2 linked regions of the Actomonas aquatica genome follow. The protein of the gene in region 2 interacts with the protein of the main gene of each other region in a pairwise test. Links are inferred from orthologs where the notes say so. Each region holds a gene or a part of one and is shown on either strand. Other genes may lie near its edges.

Region 1 (3,177 bases), 1.2 Mb from region 2 along the record:
GGTGAGGTAGAGGTGCTTGCCGTCACTCGCCAACACCGGCGCGAAGTCCGACCACGGCGGCGGCAGCGCGGCCTTCCACTCCACCATCGTCATGCCGTTGTTTTCGGTGAAGCTCACCATCGGCAGCGCCGCCCAATCGACCAACTCGGCGTTAAGCAGACGCCCCATGTTTTCATAACGCAGCACCAACTCCGGCCGCGGAATCGCCACCTGCGGATCGAGCTGCAACATGCGCGTCTGATCCATCGAGCCAAAAAAGGTCATCTCCCCATGGAGATGCTCGATCAGCTCCAACGCCGAGACCTGCAGCGGCGGCGCCTTTTGGCTCAGTGCCGTCTCCATCGCCGTCACCGCATCCGGTCCGGCGACCCGCTCCACGATGTTCTTAATGGTGCGATAAAGCTCCCGACCATCAAAGGTGCCGGTGGAAAACAAAACGACGTCGTCGGGCGCGATCTTGGTGGCCGAAAGCACCTCCGGCTCACTGCCCCACATCGCCGCCAGCCCGACGCGCGGCCCGCCGAAATGCAGGTAGGCGCGATTCTCAAAACGCTCCTCGCCCGTCACCACGGAACTCATGCCCAGCGCCTTAGCGTCACTCAGCCCCATCAACTCGGCCAGCATCGCGTAGTCCTGCCGCAACATCATCGCCTGCGGCGGCGTGCCCTCGATCGGCATGGAGCCATACAGCTGCGTGAGCATGTCAGCGGCATCCGCCACATCGCCTTCAAAATCGGCGTAGAGATAAAACTCCCCGCCCAAGTCGAGGTGTGGGTTGACCGCATCAAAATGCGGCGAGCGCTGGCGACCGGTCACCGTGGTCGCGGACGCTTCAGCCGCCGAGGCGGCGTCGGTGGTTTCGGACTGCGGAGTCTGCGCAGGAGCGTTGAGAGGGATGAGGCAGCACGCGGCCAGTGCGGCGCCCCTGACAACAACAGAGGTAAACGACATACGCCGCCCACTCAGCCAAGCCCGCCACCCGCTGGCAATACCCAGCCCACGCCAAAATTAACCTTCCCCGTCCCGACCAGCGACCTGCTTTCAGTTCCAGTCGCCACTCGGGCCCCTTCTCTCGACCGTCGCCCGTCGGACTCAGTCCTGCACCAGCTCGAGCAACAGGCGACGGATCGCGGTATTGTCGTGGGCGCCCGCAAAACGTTCCGCTCCCGGACCGAAGGCAAAGAGCGGCACGGTCGCAGCCGTGTGTTTTTCGGTGGAGAAATGCGCCACGATCGCGCCATGCGCATCTTCCGGCAGCGTGAGGCCGCCACATTCATGGTCGGCCGTCACCACCACAAGGGTCTCTCCATCCGCCTGCGCAAAAGCTAGGGCCACCGCGACGGCCGCGTCCAACGCGCTCACGCTGTCGGCCAGCAACTCGAAGTCGTTTTCGTGGCTCCAGCTGTCGATCCAATCGTTCTCCAGCAACAGCATGAACGGACGTTTCCGCGCCGCCAGTCGTCCGAGGGCAAAATCCGTCGCCTCCGCCAGGGTCGGCGCCGCGAGTCCTGCCACATTCATGCGTTGCTCCAGCGACGCCGCTTCGTCGATCATGGCGGTGTATCCAATTAATACCGACGCCGCCCCCCCCGGCAGATCGAGCGCCGCCAGGGGCCGGTCCTGCCGCACTTCCACGCCGGCCGCGGTGGCTCCGTCCAACGGAAACTCGGCCGTGGTGCCGACCATCACGTCGGGCGCGAGGGCGAGCATCTGTGCGGCGATGGCCGCCTTTGCATCACGACTGTCGACATGCGCGGTGAACGCACCGGCAGTCGCACCGTTCAGATCACCATCGGTCACGATGCCCAGACTCCAGCCGCGGGCCCGCAGCGTCTCAAACAAGGTCGGCACCGCCCGGCCATCCGACAGCGTGCCGACACGACCGTTGCTCGTTTTGAAGCCGGTGGACATGGCGGTGGCCGACGCCGCCGAATCGGTGATGCGATGCGACCCCGCTGCCGCCGTGCTCAGGTGTCCGCCCACCGGCAGTCGCTCCATGACCAGCGGTGTCTCCACGTCTCCCTGCCGCAGGCGACCCGCGACGAGATGGTCCCACCCCATGCCATCGCCTATCACGAGGATGAGGTTGCGGGGAGAGGCCGCCGTGGCAACGGAACAGCACAGCAGGAAGGCAAAGCACAGGGAGAGCGACGGGCGCATGGGCGGACGAGGGTCAGTTGTCGTTTATTTTTGAATACAGTGGCCGGCGCCGCCCAGGACGACGCCGGCCGAAGGGCGAAGCTCAGAACGACCAGGACGTGCCGAAGCGCACGGTGCGGCCATTCCAGGAGTTCTCATTAAGGAAGCGGCGCGAGTCGCCGCGCGTGAGGGTGCGGATCGGCGAATCGCCGCTGTCGAGCAGGTCCTGCACTTTGACGGAGAAGGTCACCTGGTTCCAGGTGTAGGCGAGCTGCAGATCGAGGCTCTCGTAGGGCTGCGCGTAGATGTTGATGCCATCCATGAGCTCGTCGAGGTAACCGTCGCGGAAGGAGTAGGACAGCGAGCAGTCCCAGCCGGAACGGTCGTAGGTGAGCGCGACCGTGCCCACGTAGTCGGGGGCGTTGAAGAACGGCACATCGGTGAGGTTGGCGTCGTCGAGACCGGTGTCGGCTTCGCTGTCCTGCAGGGTAAGGTTGCCGTAGAAACCGAGGCCCGACATCACGCCCGGCAGCGACGTGAAGCGCGTCACGTAGTTGAACTCGATACCGTGGATCTTGGCGGTGTTGCCATTGACCGGTTGCTCGAAGGTGGCGGGCGAACCGAGGAATTGACCGTCGTATTCGTTCTCCGGCGCGGCGTCGTTGAAGATGAAGCCGTCGATCGACTTGAAGAAGCCGTTCACGCTCACAAGCCCGATGCCATCGAGGTAATACTCGACGCCCAGATCGAAGTTCCAGGCATAGGCGGCTTCGAGGTCGGGGTTGCCCAGCGAGACTTCATATTCCCCGCCGTCGCGCTCCGCCTCGGTCGCGCCGGAGATGAACTGAAACTCCGGCCGCGCCAGCGAGGTGAAGGCCGCTGCGCGATACACCAGACGATCGGACGCCCGGTAATTCACCTGCAGGCGCGGCAGGACTTCGGTGTAGGTCGAACGCGAGCTGAGCGGCGCGAGCAGGTAGTTTTCCTCCTCGTAGGGGTTCCAGCCCGGCTGGTCCTCACCGTAAGCCGGATCGTCTT
Region 2 (3,922 bases):
TGTCGCCCTGGGCCAACCGGGCGACATCGAGACGATCACCGTGCGAGATGGCGGCGTGCTCACGATTTGGAACTACCCCAAAATCGTCCAACGCCAGATCAGCGAAGAAACGGTGGACTACGAGGAGATCACGGAATTCGACGTGCGCACCGGACAACGGCTGCAATATCGCATCCCCGTGCGCGAGGGGGTTTACGAAACCAGCAAACAGCAAGGCCTGCAGGTGATTTTCCGCGACGGCCTTGTAACCAGTGTGCGTTGGGGCCGGAACGGTCCGCCGGCTGCCGCCAGCGAAGAAAACTAAAAGCAAAAGACCGGACCCGCGCTGGAGTCCGGTCTGCGAAAACGAGCAATGTGGTGGGGTCGCTCAGCGACCGTGGCACTGCTTGAACTTCTTGCCGCTGCCACAGGGGCACGGGTCATTGCGACCGACCTTGGGCATGGCCTGCGCCGGCTGGGGCTTGGGCATGGGCAGCTTGATGTCGCTGGCCGGCTTGCGCGCGGGAGCGGCGCCGGGCATACCGCCCACGCCACCACCGGTGACATGGGAACGGATCTGCGGCGGAGGCGGTGCGGCAGCAGCGGTGGGCGCTTGCGGCGCGTTCTCCGGGCCCTCGGTCTTCGCGCCACGACTGAGGAGCTGCAACATGTTTTCGAAGGCTTGGATGTTGGAGGCGCTGCGGAAGAGGCCGGTGCAAATCTTGAGCCGCACGTTGCCCATGAGTTCCTCGAAGTATTTGAAGGCCTCGCCCTTGTATTCAACGAGCGGATCCTTCTGGCCGTAGGAGCGCAGGCCGATGGCGCGGCGCAGCTCTTCCATTTCGGTGAGGTGCTCCTGCCAGTGGCGGTCGATGGCGTTGATGATCACGTAGCGCTCGAGGGCGCCGAGGGCTTCGGGGATCTCGACGGATTCCTTCACCTCGTAGGACTTTTTGACCTTCTCGAGGACAATGCGCGTCGAGTCCTCGAAGTTGCGGCCCTTGAGGTCCTGCACGTGCAGGCCGATCGGGAAATGGGTATTGAGCCAGCCGATGAGCTGTTCGAGCGACTCCTCGGTCGGGCCGCCCTTCTCGCCCCAACCGGCGGTCTCGAGGCGTTCTTCGACCTCTTCCTGCACCTGCTCGAAGATGATGTCCTTGGGGCGCTCGGCGTGGATGGCGGCATTGCGGATGCCGTAGATGACTTCGCGCTGCTGGTTGAGCACGTCGTCGTATTGGAGGAGGCGTTTGCGGATGGAGAAGTTCTGTTGCTCGACCTTCTTCTGCGCGCTCTCGATGGAGCGGTTGAGCAGGGAGTGCTCGAGCTCTTCGCCTTCGCGCATGGAGCCTTCCATGAGGCGCGAGGCCAGATTGCCCTGGAGGAAGAGGCGCATGAGGTTGTCTTCCAGCGAGAGGAAGAACTTGGTCGTGCCGGGGTCGCCCTGACGCGAACAACGACCGCGCAACTGGCGGTCGATACGACGCGATTCGTGGCGCTCGGTGCCGATCACATAGAGGCCGCCGAGTTCGCGCACCCCTTCGCCGAGCTTAATATCGGTGCCGCGACCGGCCATGTTGGTGGCAATGGTGACGGCGCCGCGATGACCGGCGCGGGTGACGATGTCGGCCTCCTGCTCGTGGAACTTGGCGTTGAGCACGGTGTGCACGATGCCGGCGCGGCGGAGCATGCGGGAAAGCACTTCGGACGACTCGACCGAGACGGTGCCGACGAGGACCGGTTGGCCGCGCTTGTTGGCTTCGGTGATCTCCGCCACCACCGCGTTAAACTTGTCGCGGCGGGTCTTGAAGATGGAGTCGTTCTTATCGATGCGGATGTTGGGCTTGTTGGTCGGGATGACCTGCACGCCCAAGCGGTAGATTTCGCTGAACTCGGTGGCTTCCGTCTCCGCCGTGCCGGTCATACCGGCCAGCTTCTCATACATGCGGAAGTAGTTCTGGATGGTAACGGTGGCGTAGGTGCGGGTCTCGCGCTCGATGTTGACGCCTTCCTTGGCTTCGACGGCTTGGTGGAGACCGTCGGACCAGCGACGGCCCGGCATGACGCGGCCGGTGTTCTCGTCGACGATGTTCACCTTGCCATCTTGGACGACGTATTCGACGTCGCGCTCGTAGAGGCAGAAGGCGCGCAGGAGCTGGGAAATGGCGTGGATCTCTTCGGAAACCTCGGCGTAGGCCTCGTGGGACTTGTTCTTGCGCTCCTCGCGTTGCTCCGGCGTGAGGGAGGTGTCGGCGTCGATGGCGGAGTGCTCGGTGGCAAGGTCGGGCAGGACGAAGGCGTCGGGGTTATCGGGGCGCAGGGTGCGACGACCGATTTCGGTGAGGTCGGCCTGGTGTTGGCGCTCGTCGATGGAGAAGAAGAGCTCTTCTTTGAGGGCGAACATCTCGGTCTTCTGCAGATCGGAGTTCATCTCGGTCTCGATCTTGTCGAGGGCCTTGCGGGCGGCCGGAATCTCGAGGACGCGCAGGAGTTGTTTGTTGCGCGGGCTGCCGAGCTTCACCTGGAGGAGCTTGCGCATGGCCTCGTGGCGGGCGTCGGCATCGGCGCTGTCGTCCTCGATGACCGGCTTGGCTTCGGAGACGAGACGGTTGCAGAGCTTGGCCTGCATGTTGACCAGGCGCTCGACCGTCGGCTTGAGGCGGGTAAAGGGCTGCTCGCGCTCAATCGGCGCCGGACCGGAAATGATGAGCGGGGTGCGGGCTTCGTCGACGAGGATGGAGTCGATTTCGTCCACGATACAGAACCAGTGGTCGCGCTGCACCTGGTCCTCCTTACGCGTGGCCATGCCGTTGTCGCGGAGGTAGTCGAAGCCAAATTCGGAGGCGGTGCCGTAGGTGATGTCGCAACCATACATCTCGCGGCGCACGGCCGGGGCCATTTGTTGCTGGATGCAACCCACGGTGAGCCCGAGGTATTTGTAGAGATGGCCCATCCACTCGGAGTCGCGGCGGGCGAGGTAGTCATTGACGGTGACCAGCTGCGAATTGCGACCGACGAGGGCGTTGAGGTAGAGCGGCAGGGTGGCGACGAGAGTTTTACCTTCACCGGTCGCCATTTCGGCGATCTTGCCTTTGTGCAGGGCGATGCCACCGATGAGCTGCACATCGAAGTGGACCATGTCCCAACGCTGTTCGTGGCCATTGACGACGGCGGTGGTGCCGACGAGACGGCGGGCGGCGTTCTTCACCGTGGCGTAGGCCTCGGGCAGGATGTCGTCGAGGGTTTCGCCGTTTTTGAGGCGCTCGCGAAATTCGGGGGTCTTCGCCTTGAGCTGCTCTTCGCTGAGCGCCTGATACGACTCCTCGATCTCGTTGATCTTGGCGACGAGGGGCTTAACGGACTCGAGGAACTTGCGATAGTGACGACCGGCGAAACGTTTGAACAGAAAGTCGAACATGAGGAACCGGCCAGCGTAGGCCGGGCCACCGCCTTGGCAAATGACAAATCCCGATGTTCCTCAGAGGTAACTTCCGTCAAAAAGACGACGGGCGCGCCCTCGAGTGAGACAGCACCGGGCGACACGATGACACACTTGGGCTCGCGGTGGCGCAGGTTATAGCGCGCCCCGCCTCGGTCTCAGACCTGCGTGCGGAAGTAATCGATGGTGCGTTTAAGGCCTTCCTCGAGCGGCACGGTCGGCGCCCAATCGAGGTGTTTTTTGGCCAAGGTAATGTCGGGCTGGCGCTGCTTCGGGTCATCGGCCGGGAGCGGCTGGTGGATGATCTTGGAGGGGCCGCCCACCAACTTGAGGGTGAGCTCCGCCAGCTCGAGCATGGTGAACTCGCCGGGGTTGCCGATGTTGACCGGGCCGACCGTAGCGTCCTGCGCCATGAGTCGCAGGAAGCCTTCGATGAGGTCGTCGACGTAGCAGAAGGAGCGCGTCTGGGAGCCGTCGCCGTAGACGGTGAGATCCTGCCCCTGCAGC

What was found.
Region 1: the proteins of secA (region 2) and K1X11_RS14075 interact in binary tests that used the Escherichia coli proteins (3 or more experiments, as listed by UniProt). The link is inferred for Actomonas aquatica from one-to-one orthologs.

Annotation. Positions count from the first base shown.
Region 1 is NZ_CP139781.1:3,615,989-3,619,165, forward strand. What follows is about bases 127-2,988. They hold K1X11_RS14075 (alkaline phosphatase), read right to left. Parts: upstream 2,161-2,988; coding sequence 1,093-2,160; downstream 127-1,092. Other genes in these bases: K1X11_RS14070 (hypothetical protein), read right to left, coding at 127-951; K1X11_RS14080 (TonB-dependent receptor), read right to left, coding at 2,243-2,988. Outside these bases: more of K1X11_RS14070, read right to left, coding at 1-126; more of K1X11_RS14080, read right to left, coding at 2,989-3,177.
Region 2 is NZ_CP139781.1:2,403,272-2,407,193, forward strand. The notes cover bases 168-3,774. They hold secA (preprotein translocase subunit SecA), read right to left. Parts: upstream 3,395-3,774; coding sequence 368-3,394; downstream 168-367. Other genes in these bases: K1X11_RS09400 (hypothetical protein), read left to right, coding at 168-304; K1X11_RS09410 (UDP-glucuronic acid decarboxylase family protein), read right to left, coding at 3,574-3,774. Outside these bases: more of K1X11_RS09400, read left to right, coding at 1-167; more of K1X11_RS09410, read right to left, coding at 3,775-3,922. UniProt on the Escherichia coli protein: Required for protein export, interacts with the SecYEG preprotein conducting channel.